DNA from 2 places in the Tateyamaria sp. GN1-10 genome. Region 2 is predicted to be linked to the other one. Evidence: riboswitches for the same ligand, from Rfam matches in the RefSeq annotation. Region 2 holds a riboswitch; the other holds the start of a gene.

Region 1 (8,644 bases), 2.1 Mb from region 2:
CCACCACGACCGCATTCCTTGCCGCACCAGCGATCAGCCGTGCCGCCGATCGCCCGACATTCACCCATGGTGTTCAATCCGGCGATGTCGACACGACTTCGGGCATGATTTGGACCCGCACCGACCGCCCCGCCCGGATCGAGATGGAGGTGGCAACCACCGAAAGCTTTGCCAATGCGCGCCGCCTTGCGCCGATGGATGCGATCCCGGGCAGCGATATGTCGATCAAGCGCCTGGTCGATGGGCTGCCGTCGGATCAGGATATCTTCTACCGCTTCACCGCCATGGACCTGTCGGACATCAATGCGACCTCTGAACCGCTAGTCGGACGCTTTCGTACGGCGCCCGCGTCGCGCCGTGACATCCGCTTTGCGTGGTCGGGGGATACGGCCGGTCAGGGCTGGGGCATCGATGATGAGGGTATGCTGACCTATGCGACCATGGCCCGGCATGAGCCCGATTTCTTTATCCATTCCGGCGACACCGTCTATGCCGACGGACCGATGGAGGATTCGGTGGAAGAGGATGGGTCTGTGGTTTGGCAGAACACCACCCTGATCGATGCCAAGCGCAAGGTGGCCGAGACCCTGCAAGAGTTCCGCGACCAGTGGAAATACAACATGATGGACACGCATGTGCAGGCCCTGAACGCTTCTGTTCCGACCTTCATGCAGTGGGACGATCACGAGGTCACCAACAACTGGTCCGACAGTAAGGACCTGATGGGTGACGACCGGTACACCGAGAAATCGGTTCATGTCCTGCAGGCCCGAGCCACCCGTGCCTTCCACGAGATGACACCGCTGCGCATCACCCCGTCCGAGCCGAGCCGTGTCTATCGCAAGATCAGCTATGGCCCGATGCTCGATGTCTTCTTTCTTGATCTGCGCAGCTATCGCGGGCCGAACACGGCGACCCAGGGCGACACGCTGGACGACAGCACGCGTGTGATGGGGGCCGAGCAGATGGTGTGGCTGAAGCGCGAGTTGGCGAACAGTACGGCGACATGGAAGGTGATCGCCGCTGACCAGCCCATCGGGTTGATCGTATGGGATAACTTCCGCGAACAGGCCGGATCCGAAGGGATTGCGGATGGGACAAGCGCGGACCCCAAGGGGCGCGAGCTGGAGGTGGCCGAGTTATTGCGCTTCATCAAGACGGCGAACATTGCCAATACGGTGTGGTTCACCGCCGATGTGCACTACACCGCCGCGCACTATTACGACCCTAACAAGGCACAATTTAGTGATTTCGAGCCGTTTTGGGAGTTCGTATCGGGTCCGTTGCACGCAGGTACATTTGGCCCGAATGAACTGGATGGCACCTTTGGCCCCGAGGTGAAATTCGTGAAAGCCCCGACCGAGGAGCAGGGGGTGAACCTGCCGCCAAGCGCTGGTCTGCAATTTTTTGGCCTCGTGGATATTGATGGGGCGACCCAGGAGATGACGGTGCGCCTGATGGATCGCGCCGATACCGAGCTGTATAGCGTCACGCTGGAGCCGAAAGGCGTTCGCCTTTGAACCCGGGGTGCGCCGGGTGATCCGGCGCGCTATCCCTTGGGGTCGGTCACAGCCCGTGCGCGGTTGCGTCCGCCGCCAAGTTGCCGTTCGCGCCACAGGATGATGGCCCCGCCCAGCACAACCAGCGAGGCACCGATGACCGTTGCCGATGTGGGCAGTTCCGAGAAGATCACGTAGCCGATCAGAGCGGCGAATATCAGAGACGCATAGTCGAACGGTGCCAGCATAGAGGCCGCGCCAAAGCGGAAGCTGGATGTGACCAGAATTTGCGCGACGCCGCCAATCAGTCCCGCCCCGATCAGCAACATCAGGTCCAGTCGCGATGGAATGATCCACCCAAATGGCAGGCTGAACAGGCTGAGGACCGTCGCCGTCAGCGAGAAGTAGAAGACGATCGCCGCCGTATGCTCTGTCTTGACCAAGGTGCGGATGTGGATCTGTACCAGCGCCCGCAAGATGGACGCGCCCAGAACCATGAGCGCGCCGATGGTGCCTGCCGTGCCCGCAGCGCCCGGATCAACTGAGAGGCGTGGCCATATCACGATCATCACGCCCACCAGCCCCAGGGCGACGGCCGAGATTCGGAACAGGCGCACCCGTTCGCCCAGCATGATTGCCGCCAGAATGACCGTGAACATCGGCGTCGCATAGCCAATGGCCGTCACTTCGGGCAGCGGCAACAGGGCCAACCCGGCAAAGGTGAGGGCCATCGCGGTTGTTCCTAACAACCCGCGCCAGATGTGACCGGTCAGGTTCTTGGGGGTCAGGGCCTCGCGAGATCTCACCGGTGTTCCAGATCCACGCGATGATGATCGGCATGGCAAAGAGGGATCGGAAGAACACGGCCTGGCCTGCGGGCACGCTTTGCGTTGCCACCTTGATCATGGCCGCCATCACCATGAACAAAAACACCGCCATCAGCTTCAGGGCGATGGCAGTGCCGGGTTTGTTCTGAGTTGTGGGAGCTTTCATTTCCCCCGATCCTTGTCGGGTCGGGAGAAGATTGGCAAGCAATCAGTTCAGTTTGGCGACGCCAAGCGGCACGCTGAACTTTTCGCACCAGATATAGACTTCGTTGAACTCGGAGACGTCGATGCCTGCGGGAACAACGAAGGATTGAGCGCCGGTCAGGTTGCCCAGAACGCCCGAGTCGGTGTTGCCGTTGTAAAAGCCGTCTTTGCCCAGGCCGACACGCGGATCGGGCGCGCCGTCGAGGCTGAAGTCATCGCCCAACACGATGGTGTGGCTGCCGTCGGCGTTCTTGATCACTTCGACTGCGCCGGTGGTGATGTGGTCCGATGCGCCTGTGAACGTGCCGGTCGAGACGGCTTCGGCGGATGCGGGTGCTGCGGCAAAGCCAATGACGATCGCGAGGGTCAGGGCGAATGATTTGATTACGTTATACATGTTGATCTCCGTTCTGGACTGGTTAGTTCCCAACTGTTGGATAGCATTGGGAACTGAATGGTACAAAACACGAAGTCGTGAGTTCTGGACTATTTGGTTCCCAATGCTATATTGAGTGTCAGACACCGGAGACTTCACATGGCACGCCCCAGATCCTTTGATACAGATGACGCGCTTGAAAAGGCGATGCATGTCTTTTGGGCTCGCGGGTATGAAGGGGCATCATTGCCTGACCTTTTGGACGGCATGGGCCTGACGCGCGGGAGCCTTTACAAGGCATTCACCGACAAGAAGACACTCTTTCTACAGGTGCTGGCGCGGTATGAAAGCCAAGCTGTTCAGGAGGGGGTCGCCATGCTGAGCGATCCGTCCATCCCCAACGGTGCCGAGCGTATCATGTCCATGTTTCGGGGGTCATACCAGCGCGTGGTCGACGGTGATACGCGTGGTTGCCTGTTGTGCACGGCGGCCGCCGGGCCCAGCACTTATGATGACGAGATTGCCAAAGCGGTGTCCCATGGTCTTGGCGCGTTGCGCGACGGTATCTTTGTCGCTCTGGGCGCATCGCCGAAACATGCAACGCTCAACACCGCTGAACGGGGCGCGCTGGCCGACATGATCATCGCGCAATATGTCGGGTTGCGCACGATGGCGCGCGCGCGGATTGATCACGACACGCTGCACAATATCGTCCGCTCGGTTGGTGTGATGCTGGCCTAGCCGATGGATCCGCGCACGCTGCCCGTCTGACCGCGATCGAGCAGCAGGTGATCCAGGATCACACAGGCCATCATTGCCTCGCCCACTGGTACGGCCCGTATGCCAACACATGGGTCGTGACGACCCTTCGTGATGATTTCAGCCTCTTCGCCTGACTTGGTGATCGTCTTGCGGGTTTGCAGGATGGACGACGTTGGTTTGACCGCGAAGCGCACAATGATGTCCTGCCCGGTCGAGATGCCACCCAAGATGCCGCCCGCGTGGTTGGATGAGTATTCGGGGCCATCTGGACCCATGATGATCTCATCCGCATTCAGCTCGCCCGTCAGCATGGCGGCGGACATGCCTTCGCCAATCTCGACCCCTTTGACGGCATTAATACTCATCATGCCCGCAGCCAGATCAGTGTCTAACTTGCCATAAACCGGGGCCCCGAGGCCTGCGGGAACACCCCGCGCGACGACTTCGATAACCGCGCCAACGGACGAGCCGGATTTGCGCAAACCGTCCAGGTAGTCGGCCCATGTCTCTGCTGCCTTGGCGTCAGGCACCCAAAACGGGTTCTGGTCGATCTGGTCCCAGTCGAAGTGGTCCCGATCAATCTCGTGTGCGCCCATGCGGGTCATGTAGCCCTTGATTTCGATCCCGGGCACCAAGATGTCGAGGGCTGCCCGCGCCAACCCACCGGCGGCCACGCGAGCGGCTGTTTCGCGGGCCGAGGACCGACCACCACCACGATAGTCGCGGATGCCGTATTTCTGCCAGTAGGTGATGTCGGCATGGCCGGGGCGGAACTTCTCGGCGATATCGCCATAGTCCTTTGACCGTTGATCCGTGTTTTCGATCATCAGCTGCACTGGGGTGCCGGTTGTCTTGCCTTCGAACACACCTGACAGGATTTTCACCGCATCGGGTTCGCGCCGCTGGGTCGTGTATTTGTTCTGGCCCGGCTTACGCTTGTCCAGCCACTGTTGCAGCATAGCCTCGTCCACCTCGATGCCGGGCGGGCACCCATCGACCGTCGCGCCAAGCGCAAGCCCGTGGCTTTCGCCCCACGTGGTCACGCGGAAGAGATGGCCAAAACTGTTGATCGACATGGGACTGCTCCGACAAGGTTCACGGGGACATACGCCGCGCAGGATGCGATGCCAAGTCCGTTGAAAACCTGTTGTTTTGAACGCTGCAACATTCTAACAGGGCGATCCACGCAAAACCGATGGAGGCTGACATGGCAAAACGCATTGATCCCCAGGACCGTCCCTCCTTTCGAGGTGATCGCTAAACGCAGACGTTCGTTCCCGTCCGAGACCCGGGTCAAGACCGGTGATCGCATGGTGCATGGGCGATGTGGAACTTCGTGAAAAACTTGGCCGAAATGATCCCTGTCCGTGTGGATCGGGCAAGCGGTTCAAACGCTGTTGCCTGCGCAGTGGACGCTATGATGGCAGTTGGCGGGACCATTACTTTTAGAGAGCGTGATTGAAATGCAAGGGCGCTTGCTACCTGGCGGGCGCCCTCCTATACCTGCCAATACCTCGGGGTGCCTGGCGACAGGCTGAGATGCGCGATGCGAACCCGTTGAACCTGAACCGGTTAACACCGGCGGAGGGAAGGTTTGGCTTACCCCAAGACCCTTATCCCGCCGCCTCTGCATTGGAGGATGCGATGAAACACGCTTTGACATTGGCCGCTGCGCTGGGCGCCACGACTGCGCTGGCCGACACCCCTGTTCTGACTGTTTATGCAGGCGATTATTTTACGTCCGAATGGGGCCCTGGTCCCATCATCGAGACGGAGTTTGAAAAGATCTGCGCCTGTGATCTGGAATGGTCGACCGGTGACCTGGTGCCGCGTTTGTTGCTGGAAGGCGAGCGGACCAAGGCGGATGTGGTCATTGGACTGACATCGGACGTGACGGCCAAGGCGCGGGCAACCGGGTTGTTCGCGCCGCATGGGCAGGACAACAGTGCCCTGACGTTGCCGATTGAGTGGTCCGATGACACCTTCCTGCCCTTCAACTACGGGCACACGGCGTTCATCTACAACGAGACCACGATGGACGCGCCACCCGCCAGTTTCGATGCGCTGCTGGATCTGCCCGATGATGTGAAGATCGTCATTCAGGATCCGCGCACGTCCATCTCCGGTTTGGCCCTCGTGCTGTGGGTGCAGTCGGTCTATGGCGACCGCTCGGCTGAAGTGTGGGAATCGCTGTCGGACAATATCCTGACCGTGACCAAGGATTGGTCGGCCTCCTACGGCCTGTTCACGGATGGTGAGGCGGACATGGTGCTGAGCTACACCACATCACCCGCCTACCACATGTTTGCCGAAGAGGATTTCACCAAGAAGGCGGCGATCTTCCCCGAAGGTCACTATTTCATGGTCGAAACCGTGGGCAAGATTGCGGACACCGATCAGCCCGAGCTGGCGGACCAGTTCCTGGCCTTTGTGATGTCGCGCGACTTCCAGACTATCATTCCGACGGCCAACTGGTCGTTGCCATCGGCGCTGCCGCAGGCGGATTGGCCCGAAGGATGGTCCGAATTGCCGCTGCCCGAGAAGGTTCTGTTCTACTCGGAAACCGAAGCGGCGGACCTGCAAGCGGACGCGATTGAGACATGGCGCGCCGCGCTCAGCCAATAAGCCCATGGCTTGGCATCACTGCAGCGGCCTTCGTCGTCGCGGTGGTGATTGCCGCCTTTGTCGGCATCAGCCAGCGGATTGAAGCCACCACCGGCCTGCGCGCTGCCGAGTGGCAGGCGGTGCGCTTTACCGTCTGGCAGGCCTTCCTGTCAGCGCTGATTTCCGTTCTGTTGGCCGTGCCGGTGGCGCGGGCGCTCGCGCGACGGCGGGTGCCGGGCCATACCCTGTTGGTGACGTTGCTGGGCGCGCCGTTCATTCTGCCGGTGATTGTCGCCGTATTGGGCCTGCTGGCCATCTTTGGCCGCAATGGGTGGCTGAACACGGGGCTTGGCCTGCTGGGATTGCCGGAGGTGTCGATCTATGGCGCGCATGGTGTTGTACTGGCTCATGTGTTCTTCAACATGCCCCTTGCCACGCGCCTGATCTTGCAGGGCTGGCAGTCTGTCCCGGCCGAGCAGTTCCGCATGGTGGGGCAGCTTGGTCTGTCGCCGCGCATGGTGTTTCGCATCATTGAATGGCCGATCCTGCGGCAGGTGGTGCCGGGGGCCTTTGCCCTGATCTTTGTCATTTGTCTGACCAGTTTTGCGGTTGCGCTGACCCTTGGGGGTGGACCGCGGGCGACGACCATCGAACTCGCTATCTATCAGGCGTTCAAGTTTGATTTCGACCTTGGGCGCGCGGCGGTGCTGAGCCTTTTGCAACTGGCTGTGGCGGGCGCTGCGGCCGTTCTGGCCCTTTGGATATTGCCGCCCATTGCACTGCAAGCCGGGCGCGACCGGGCGGTGCGCCGGTGGGATGCGCCCAGCCCATGGGGGGATGCGTTCTGGATCACACTTGCCGCCGGGTTCCTGTTGCTGCCGCTTTTGTCCATTGCGCTGTCCGGCCTAGTGGGCCTGTTTTACATGCCCCTTTCCGTGCTGAGTGCCACATGGACGACGATCTGGGTCGCTTGTGTCAGTACCCTTGTATTGCTTGTTCTGGCGCTGCCAATGGCCGCGTGGCTGGCGCAGGCCAAGTGGGGCGGGGCGGAGGCGTTGACGCTGTTGGGCCTTGTCGCGTCGCCCCTGATGATCGGGACGGGATGGTTCATACTGATCTATCCCTTTGTGTCGCCCACGGCCTTTGCACTGCCCGTTACCGCCTTGATCAACGCGATGATGGCGTTGCCCTTCGCGGTGCGCATCCTGCTGCCGCCGATGCGGCAGGTGTTCAAGGATTACGGTCGTCTGACCATGGGCGTTGGGCTGCGCGGCATTGCGCTGTGGCGCATTGTGTTGGTGCCGAGGTTGCGCCCGCAGATCGGTTTTGCTGCGGGGCTGACCGCGGCGTTGAGCGTGGGGGACCTTGGCGTTGTGGCGCTGTTTGCGGACCCGGACGTGGCGACCTTGCCGTTGCAGATGTACCGGCTGATGGGCAGCTACCGAACAGAGGCTGCAGCGGGAGCGGCGCTGGTGCTGGTCGCTTTGGCTTTTGGCATGTTCTGGATTTGTGATGCGTGGGGGCGGCGACATGCTGAAGGTTGAGGATTTGAGGATCGAGCAGGGCGACTTTGCCTTGAGCGCGAATTTTGCGGTGAAACGTGGGCGCAGGGTGGCCGTGATTGGACCGTCGGGCGCGGGCAAGTCCACGCTGCTTAACGCCCTTGGTGGGTATATCGACATTGCTTCCGGGCGGATCGAGGTGGATGGGCAGGACGTAACTTCTGCCGCGCCGGACAAGCGTGGGATTGCGATGCTGTTTCAGGATGGGAACCTGTTCCCACATCTGACGCTGGCGCAGAATGTCGGGCTTGGGATACGGCCCGCTTTGCGGTTGGATGCGGCCGAAATGGCGCGGGTCATGGATGCGCTGGGCCGGGTTGGGTTGCGTGACTTCGCTGACCGGAAGCCCGGCGATGTCTCTGGCGGGCAGCAAAGCCGGGCTGCGCTCGCACGGGTGCTGGTGCAGGCCAAGCCGTTGCTTTTGCTGGATGAACCCTTTGCCGCGTTGGGACCAGCCTTGCGCGCAGAGATGCTGGATTTGACGTCGGAAGTTGCGCGGGATGCCGGGGCGACGGTTCTGATGATCACCCATGCGCCCGAGGATGCGGAGCGGTCGGCGGATGATCTGATCTTTGTCGATGGGGGCCGGGCAGAGGCGCCCCGGGCGGTGGCCGAGGTTATGGCCAATCCGCCCGAAGCGCTGCGTGCCTATCTAGGCCGCTGAGCGCAGACCCTGCCGCGCATCCACGATACCAAGCGCGGCTTGGGCCGCCTCGCGCCCCTTGAGCACGAAGTGATCGGCGTAGATGCCAAGGTGATGCTCGGTCTCTTGGAAGTGGTGGGGTGTGAGCGACACCGATAGGATCGGTA
Region 2 (8,644 bases):
CTTTCAAACCACCTGACATCTTGGCCTGTGACGAGACAATCGGGGCTGTCGGGGCCGTCAAGATGGCCACCTTTCACTAAAACTGCGCCCGGTCCGCATTGGATCAAGGCACGGCCTTGCGCTTCCATTTCGGTCCGCGTGGCTGCTGTTTTGGTTCCCAATAGATGCGCTGCTTCTGGCAAGTTGGGGGTTAACAGCGTCGCCCGTGGCAACAGTTGATTCCGGACAACGTCCACAGCGTCGGCCTGAAGAAGCTCGGCGCCGCCCTTGGCAATCATGACAGGGTCAACGACGACCGGAGCCTTACAGGTGTCAAGCGTGGTCACAACGGCTTGGGCGATCTCTGCATTTGCGATCATCCCAATTTTCACGGCATCCACTCGAATATCGGTGAAGATCGCGTTGATTTGAGCCATGACGAAGTCTGGTGGTACGAGATGAATGCCGGTGACACCTCGTGTGTTTTGCGCCGTCAAAGCCGTCAGCGCTGCCATTGCAAATGCGCCATTTGCGGATATTGCTTTGATATCCGCTTGAACACCCGCGCCACCGGACGGATCCGACCCCGCGATACTCAGGACATTGGGTATCATAATTTTGCCTCCGTTTCTGCGAAAGCGCGCGCAGCGGCTGTCGCATCCGGTTGACCACAAATGGCGGAAACCACAGCCAGCCCATCGGCGCCGCTTTCAAGAACTGCACGCTGGTGTTTTGCCTTCAGCCCGCCGATCGCGACGTTGGGTAGTGGAGACTGTGCGACCAATCCCTCCAAGCCATCAAAGCCGATTGGTTGCTTGTGATCAGCCTTGGTTGTCGTGCCAAAGACAGGACCAAGCCCGAGATAATCCACGACTGCGGGATTGACCGCGTGCACGGCTTGGGCATTCTCACAAGAGAGCCCAAGTATTTTATCCGGCCCCAGCATCGCGCGTGCGTCAGCGGCTGATATGTCGCCCTGACCGACATGAGCCCCATCCACATCCGCTGCAACCGCAGCCTCGACGTCATCGTTGATGACCAGAGGGACGCCCGTGCCAGACAGGACGTCCCTCAACGCGCGTGCCATGTCGATGCGGGCCGCGGTTGTCGCATGCTTGTTGCGCAGCTGAACCATCGTGACGCCGCCGTCCACGGCCTGTCGCACCGTGTTCTCCAAACCCGCATCGCGACAAAGCTGCGGATCGGTCACGAGGTACAGACGCAAGCGCGGCCGAAGATCCCGTATCATGTGACGGCCCCCGCCAAGTCGGCAGGCTGAGTAGCTGCCAGCGCATCAAGGAAATGAATTTGAAAGCTGCCAGGGCCCTGTGCCTTCGACGCGGCTTGTGATCCGGCAACTTTGAAATGCGACAAAGCGCCGACGGCTGCATCGTATGCGGGACCTGCTGCAGCATATGCACCCATCAGCGCGGTCTGAGCGCATCCCAAAGCAGTGACCTTGGGCATGATCGGCGAGCCACCATGAACCTGGGCCGACTGAGAGCCATCGGTTACGAAATCAGTCGGACCGGTTACGGCAATTACTGCGTCATATCTTTCAGCGAGGTTTTGCGCTGCGCCTTTTGCAGCTTCGACCGCATCCCCACTGTCAGCCCCTTTGCCAGCGCCGGACTCTCCGGCAAGTGCCAGTATCTCGGATGCATTTCCGCGAATGATGGTTGGACGTAACGCCAGCAAATCCTGGGCGACGGCCTTGCGATATCCACTGACGAAATGCGCAACAGGGTCGAACACCCATGGTATGTTACTGTCATTGGCCAATTGTGCGGCCGCCAGCATGCTTGCCACCCAAGACGTGGAAAGCGTTCCTATGTTGATCGTCACGGCCGCGCATACTGGTGTGAAATCCGCAATCTCTTCCGGAGCGTGCACCATTGCCGGTGATGCGCCCGCAGCGAGAACAACATTCGCGGCAACGTTCATCGCGACATAATTGGTGATGCAGTGCACCAGAGGGTTCTTATCGCGAAGGGGCGTCAATACGTCTTGGTAAGCCATAGTGTCTCCGTTTTCGCAGACGAAAATGGAGACGTGTCACCTATTGTTGAGTGACCTGCGACCTCCCTCCGCCAGCATTATCTGGTTCAGGTTCAAAGGGTACGTCTCAGCTTTGCAGCGCCCCTGGCACTGCGAGGTGTAGAACGGTGAGATTACGTAGTCAAACAAGATCGGACGCCATTGTGAATGGCCCAGACACGGGGCGTTGATTTACAGCAAGCCTCAGTTCTCGTCCGCTGTGCCCACTTGATGCCACCGCCGTGATCTGCTTGTTCGACCCTGACCGTGCGCAGCTTTTAACCGAGTTTATTGACGAGCCGCGCTTGCGATGTTGTTCTCTTGCAAAAGCATTTTTCAGAGTCCACTTACGACGGTGAGTTGACCGTTCCCTTGGCAGAACTAAAATTTTACAGGCGTTTACAAAACGTCTTGCAGGCTTTGCGCAAGCTTCTCGACCAACTCGTCGATCTGTGCCTCGGTGCAAATGTAGGGCGGTGCCAGCAAGATGTGGTCGCCGTGTTTGCCATCGATTGTGCCGCCGTTGGGATAACAGATTAACCCATTCTCCATCGCCTTTGCCTTGACGGACTTTGCCAGGCCTTTTTCAGGTGCGAAAGGAGCCTTTGTGTCCTTGTCTTTGACAAGTTCCAACGCGCGAAACATGCCGCGCCCACGGATATCGCCGACGTGCTGGTGTTGACCGAATTCCGCGTTGAGTGACTGCTCGAGGTAACGACCCATTGTCGCAGAACGTTTGGTCAGACCTCCTGCCGTCAGCTTGTTTACGACGGCATTTGCCGCAGCGCAGGCAATTGGGTGGCCAAGATAGGTGTGCCCGTGTTGGAAGAAGCCGCTTCCTTGCTTAATAGCATCGTGAATTGCCTCTGAGCATAGCATTGCACCAATGGGTTGATATCCGCTGCCCAGACCTTTCGCGATTGCAACGATGTCAGGGCGGACATGTTCCTGTTCACAGGCAAAGAAGGTGCCGGTTCTGCCCATGCCGCACATCACTTCATCAAGTATTAAAAGCACGCCATACTTGTCACAGATTTCGCGAACGCGTTTGAAATAGCCTGAGGCAGGGGGAACAGCACCGGCTGTTGCACCGACAACCGGTTCCGCGATGAAGGCAACGACGGTTTCAGGACCGAGGCGCAAGATTTCATCCTCCAACTCGTTTGCCGCGCGCAGCGCGTAGTCGCGTTCGGTCTCTCCGGCTTCTTGGAAGCGATAGGCATAGCAAGGTGCGATGTGGGATGCAGACACCATGATCGGGTCAAAGGGCGCGCGTCGCCGCATGTTACCACCGGTTCCAAGTGCGCCCAGAGTGTTCCCGTGATAGCTCTGACGTCGGGCAATGAAACGCTTTCGTTCCGGCTGGCCAATTTCGAGCATGTATTGACGCGCGAGTTTGAGTGCCGCTTCAACTGCCTCGGAACCGCCTGAAACGATGTACACTTTTTCAATCCCTTCAGGGGCGTGAGCTACGAGGCGCGTGGCCAATGTTTCAGCAGGTTCTGATGTTAAAAAACCCGTATGCGCGAACTCCAACTTCCTCATCTGGTCAGCCATCGCAGCGATGACATCTTTGTCCCCGTGACCAAGGCACGAAACGGCTGCACCTCCTGATCCGTCTAGATAAGATTTCCCATTTGAATCATAGAGATATATTCCTTCGCCGCGCACTGCGACAGGTAGGGTGGTATTCGAATTCCGCGAAAAAACATGCGACATGGCTGATCCAGTGGCGTTCATTGGGTGCAGCGACTGAAACAGATGACCCATTCATTGACAATGACTGAAACAATAGAAACACTTTCGGCATGTCCTGAGGGGGTCCATTTGGATTCGACATTTGAAACACGGCTTTCCGATCGATACAGCGATCTGAGCTATACGCTTCGCCAGGCGGCAGATTATCTTGCCAATAACCCGGTGGATGTCGCGTCGCGAACTCTGCGAACTGTGTCTCGTGAAAGTGGTGTTTCACCTGCAGCGTTTTCGCGCTTGGCCCGCGCTTTGGATTACGCAGACTTCGAAGAACTTCGCGAAGAGATGCGCACGAAGATCGGGCGAAGTGTGAACAACTTTGCTGAACGTGCGGAAAGGCTGCATAGCGAACATCAGGAAGGGCGCGCAAGTTTCGTGGATGCTCATCTCGCGGCGTGCCAATCCAACTTGCAGACGTTCGTAGAAAGCCTGGATCGCAGGGCACTTGAAGGTACCGTGGATCGAGTGGCTGCTGCACGCAAGGTGATGTTGTTGGGGGCACTAGGGTCGACAGGGGTCGTGGAATACCTGTCCTATATGGCAAGCTTCTGTGTGGACAACTGGATGATGGCGAGCCGCATGGGCGCATCTTTAGGTGGCGGGATGGCTGGCTTGGATGAACGCGATGCATTGATAATCGTGACAAAGCCGCCATTTTCGGAACGCGCTATTCAAGCGGCTGCACTCGCGCAACAGCAGGGTGTTTATGTTGTTTTGATCACTGACACGCACCGTTGTCCGGAGCTGAAACACGCATCGGTCAGTTTTGTCGTACCGACAGACAGCCCTCACTTTTATTCATCCTACGTGGTGACAATGTTTCTGGTCGAAGCCATCATCGGGGTTTTGGTGAGCCGAACAGGACCGGCAGCACGGACACGAATTGCCGAGGTGGAAGCGGCCAACAGGGTGCTTGCCGAGGTTTGGGATCAATGATCAAATTGCTGAATATCAATCAAAGGGAGAACAGAATGTTCAATAAATTCAAGATTATGTCGGTCGGTGTTGCGGTTGCAACATTAACGGCACCCGCCGCAACTGCGGAAGAGTTCATTACAATCGGCACGGGCGGTGTGACGGGCGTGTACTACCCGACAGGTGGCGCAATTTGCCGCCTCGTGAATAAGGGGCGTCGCGATCACGGCGTGCGTTGCTCGGTCGAGTCGACCGGTGGTTCTGTCTACAACATCAACACAATTCGCGAAGGTGAGCTGGAGTTTGGTGTGGCGCAATCCGACTGGCAGTACCACGCGTTTAATGGATCATCACGCTTTGAAGAAGCCGGTGCTTTTGAAGGCCTCCGCGCCGTGTTCTCGGTCCACCCAGAGCCCTTTACCGTTGTTGCACGGGCAGATTCCGGCATCTCGACAATCGCAGACCTGAAGGGCAAGCGCGTGAACATCGGTAACCCCGGTTCCGGTCAGCGCGGCACAATGGAAGTGCTTATGGAGGCGCTCGGTTGGACCACGGATGATTTCGCTTTGGCGACAGAGCTGAAAGCTGCAGAGCAATCTGCAGCCCTGTGTGACAATCAAATTGACGCGATGGTCTATACTGTCGGTCACCCTTCCGGGTCGATCCAAGAGGCAACAACCGCCTGCGACTCCGTCCTCGTCGAAGTAGCTGGCGATGCCGTGGACATGCTGGTTGAACAGAACTCGTTCTACCGAACAGCGACCATCCCCGGTGGGATGTATCGTGGCAATGATAACGACACCATGACCTTTGGCGTTGGCGCGACATTCGTGTCGTCCGCAGATGTATCCGAAGACGTGGTCTACACTCTGGTGAGTTCTGTCTTCGAAAACATTGATGACTTCAAAGGGTTGCACCCTGCATTTGCAAACTTGGTGCCAGAAGAGATGGCATCGGCGGGTCTGTCCGCACCGCTGCATGATGGCGCTGCAAAGTACTATCGTGAACAAGGCTGGGTCGAATAAGACCACCTGTCTATTTTGTGACCAAGGGCGTTTCGGCGCCCTTGGTTCCCTAATCCGCCGAAAGAGCGGGACGCCGGCACAAGCCATCACATGACGGGGACACCATGACACAGACCGACAACCGCACACTCAGCGAACAAGAGCTTCAGGAACTGGTTGCGGCCAGCGACAGCGGAGCCCGCAGCCCTACGGGCGCAATTGGAACGGCCATCGCGGTGGTAGCCTTGGTTTGGTCGGTTTTTCAGGTCCTGTTGGCATCACCTGCCGCGCCCTACATTTTGCCCGGCGATTTGATCAACAACTCTCGTCAGATACACTTGGCCTTTGCCGTCTTCCTTGCAGCGATGGCTTACCCTCTTTTCAAGTCCTCGCCACGGCATCGCATACCGTGGTACGACTGGGTTCTTGGTCTGGGAGGCGCGTTCCTCGCGCTTTACGGCTATTTTTTCTATGAGAAAATCGTGGCTGCTGGTGGCCTTGCCGATGCCGCAGACGCCAATTTCGCTCTCGCGGGCCTGACACTGCTCTTCATTGCGGCCTACCGCACGCTTGGACCGGTGATGGTCATCCTCGCCATTGTCTTTTTGTGTTATGTTTTCTTTGGATCTTCAGAATGGGTGCCAGATCAGATTCGATGGGCCGGTGCGTCGCTGCGCAAAGCGATGAGCCATATGTGGATCACCTCCGAGGGCGTCTTCGGCATTGCGCTGGGTGTATCGACAAAGTTCGTTTTCCTCTTCGTTCTCTTCGGCGCGCTGCTCGATAAGGCCGGGGCAGGGAACTACTTTATCAAGATGGCGTTTGGCGCCCTGGGGCACTTGCGCGGCGGCCCGGCAAAGGCGGCTGTTGTGGGATCGGCCGCGACTGGGCTGATCTCGGGCTCTTCGATTGCCAATGTCGTAACCACCGGAACGTTCACCATACCGCTGATGAAACGCGTTGGCTTTAGCGCGGAAAAAGCCGGGTCAGTCGAAGTCGCATCCTCTGTAAACGGTCAAATCATGCCACCTGTTATGGGCGCGGCTGCGTTCCTGATGGTTGAATACGTAGGCATTTCATATGTCGAGGTGATCACGCACGCCTTCTTGCCTGCTGTCATCAGCTATATCGCGCTCGTCTACATTGTTCATTTGGAAGCTGTTAAAAACAACATGCCGACAATCGGCAACAAGGTCGTCAGCATGGGTCGGACAATCGGCGGCATGTTTGCCTTTTTTGCCGGTTTCGCTGTTCTTTGTTACGCGACGCAGTATCCGGTCGGTTGGGTCGTTTCGCTCTTCCCGTCTGGGTCCGGTTGGATTTTGGCTGCGCTGCTGGGGCTAATTTATGTCGCCTTGGTCTATCTCGCGGCGCAGGTTCCCGATCTTGAGCCGGACGATCCCAATGCCGAGGTCGTGGAGTTGCCCGAGGTCGCGAGGATTTATAAGTCGGGGCTGTATTACCTGCTGCCCATCATCGTTTTGGTCTATTTCCTGATGATCGAAAGGAAATCGCCTGGCTTGTCTGCCTTCTGGGCGACGTTCCTGCTGTTTGGGATTTTGCTCACGCAAAAGACGCTCAAGGCGATGTTCCGAGGTGAAGACAATTCGATTGGTCGGCTGCGAGATGGTGTCATTGATCTGATCGAGGGGATGATCGACGGCGCACGCAACATGATCGGTATCGGTCTTGCAACAGCAACTGCCGGTATCATTGTTGGTACGGTGTCGCTGACGGGCATCGGTCAGGTAATGGCAGATTTCGTCGAGTTTCTGTCAGGTGGCAATCTGATCCTGATGCTTATCTTCGTTGCGATCCTGTCCCTTATACTCGGGATGGGTCTGCCCACGACGGCTAACTATATCGTCGTGAGCTCGCTCATGGTTGCGGTTGTGGTCGAACTGGGCGCGCAGTCGGGACTGATTGTGCCGCTCATCGCGGTCCACCTCTTCGTATTCTACTTCGGGATCATGGCGGATGTTACGCCACCTGTTGGATTGGCGAGTTTTGCAGCGGCTGCCGTGTCGGGCGGTGATGCGATCCGAACCGGGTTCACCGCCTTCTTCTATTCGCTGCGGACAGTGGCCCTGCCATTTGTGTTCATCTTCAACACCGATCTCTTGCTGATCGATGTCACATGGACGCAAGGGATCATCGTGTTTGTTGTCGCTACGATCGGGATACTGGTCTTTACGGCCGCAACGATGGGTTGGTTCTTTGCACGCAATCGCATCTGGGAAACGGTTGCATTGCTTGTTATCGCCTTTGCGCTGTTCAGGCCGGGCGTGTTCATGAACCAGATCCAACCACCGTTCGAGGATGTGGCCCCCGCAGCCTTCTCCGAAGCCGTTGGCAACGCGTCACCGAGTGACCAGCTTAGGGTGATCATTTCCGGTCCGGATTTCGACACGCTTGAGATGAAAGACCTGACAGTGCCGGTCACCATACCGGATGTTGAAGGAGCGGATGCGCGGCTGGATCAACTTGGGTTCATGCTCGTCACTGAAGGGGACACAGTTATTCTGGAAGAACCCTTGTTTGGAACAGAGCTGGGCAATGCGCTGGATTCATTTGATTTCTACGGGGACAATCCCGTTTCGATCAGCGCGGTAAGAGCGACGGCACAGCAGTTGCCAAAAGAGCTTATCTTTATCCCAGCACTTTTGCTTCTGGCACTAATCATGTGGTTGCAAACGCGGCGCGTCACGCCAGCTGTGCGCGAAGGAGAAATGGCATGAGTAAGACAGTTCTTTGCGCCGTCGACATCAACAGACCCCAAGATGAAACCAAGGTTCTGCAAGCAGCAAAGCGGCTTGCGGACATGGAAGGTGCGCAGCTTGATCTCATTACAGTTGTGCCAGATTTTGGGGCGAGCGTTGTTGGCGCCTACTTCAAAGACCACGACGTGCAGACAGCCAAAGACGGGGCTGCCCAGTTGCTGTCCTCATTTGGAG

What was found. Region 2 has a riboswitch for thiamine pyrophosphate ahead of thiM (hydroxyethylthiazole kinase). Riboswitches for the same ligand answer to the same signal wherever they lie in the genome.
Region 1: it holds a riboswitch for thiamine pyrophosphate, as region 2 does, so the genes downstream of both, ACZ1HN_RS04230 (thiamine ABC transporter substrate-binding protein) here and thiM (hydroxyethylthiazole kinase) in region 2, are expected to answer to the same signal.

Annotation. Positions count from the first base shown of each region.
Region 1 covers NZ_JBVFUR010000004.1:472,427-481,070, forward strand. Annotated here, with positions in the region: gene ACZ1HN_RS04195 (alkaline phosphatase D family protein) at 1-1,520, shown strand, start outside; gene ACZ1HN_RS04200 (DMT family transporter) at 1,550-2,305, opposite strand; gene ACZ1HN_RS04205 (hypothetical protein) at 2,308-2,475, shown strand; gene ACZ1HN_RS04210 (DM13 domain-containing protein) at 2,535-2,927, opposite strand; gene ACZ1HN_RS04215 (TetR/AcrR family transcriptional regulator) at 3,066-3,647, shown strand; gene aroC (chorismate synthase) at 3,644-4,744, opposite strand; gene ACZ1HN_RS04225 (SEC-C metal-binding domain-containing protein) at 4,986-5,117, shown strand; TPP riboswitch at 5,174-5,275, shown strand; gene ACZ1HN_RS04230 (thiamine ABC transporter substrate-binding protein) at 5,313-6,293, shown strand; gene ACZ1HN_RS04235 (thiamine/thiamine pyrophosphate ABC transporter permease ThiP) at 6,269-7,816, shown strand; gene ACZ1HN_RS04240 (thiamine ABC transporter ATP-binding protein) at 7,803-8,498, shown strand; gene ACZ1HN_RS04245 (6,7-dimethyl-8-ribityllumazine synthase) at 8,487-8,644, opposite strand, start outside.
Region 2 covers NZ_JBVFUR010000004.1:2,543,215-2,551,858, reverse strand. Annotated here, with positions in the region: gene thiD (bifunctional hydroxymethylpyrimidine kinase/phosphomethylpyrimidine kinase) at 1-593, opposite strand, end outside; gene thiE (thiamine phosphate synthase) at 590-1,228, opposite strand; gene thiM (hydroxyethylthiazole kinase) at 1,225-1,998, opposite strand; TPP riboswitch at 2,044-2,133, opposite strand; gene ACZ1HN_RS14500 (aspartate aminotransferase family protein) at 2,416-3,735, opposite strand; gene ACZ1HN_RS14495 (MurR/RpiR family transcriptional regulator) at 3,844-4,707, shown strand; gene ACZ1HN_RS14490 (TAXI family TRAP transporter solute-binding subunit) at 4,743-5,711, shown strand; gene ACZ1HN_RS14485 (TRAP transporter permease) at 5,816-8,428, shown strand; gene ACZ1HN_RS14480 (universal stress protein) at 8,425-8,644, shown strand, end outside.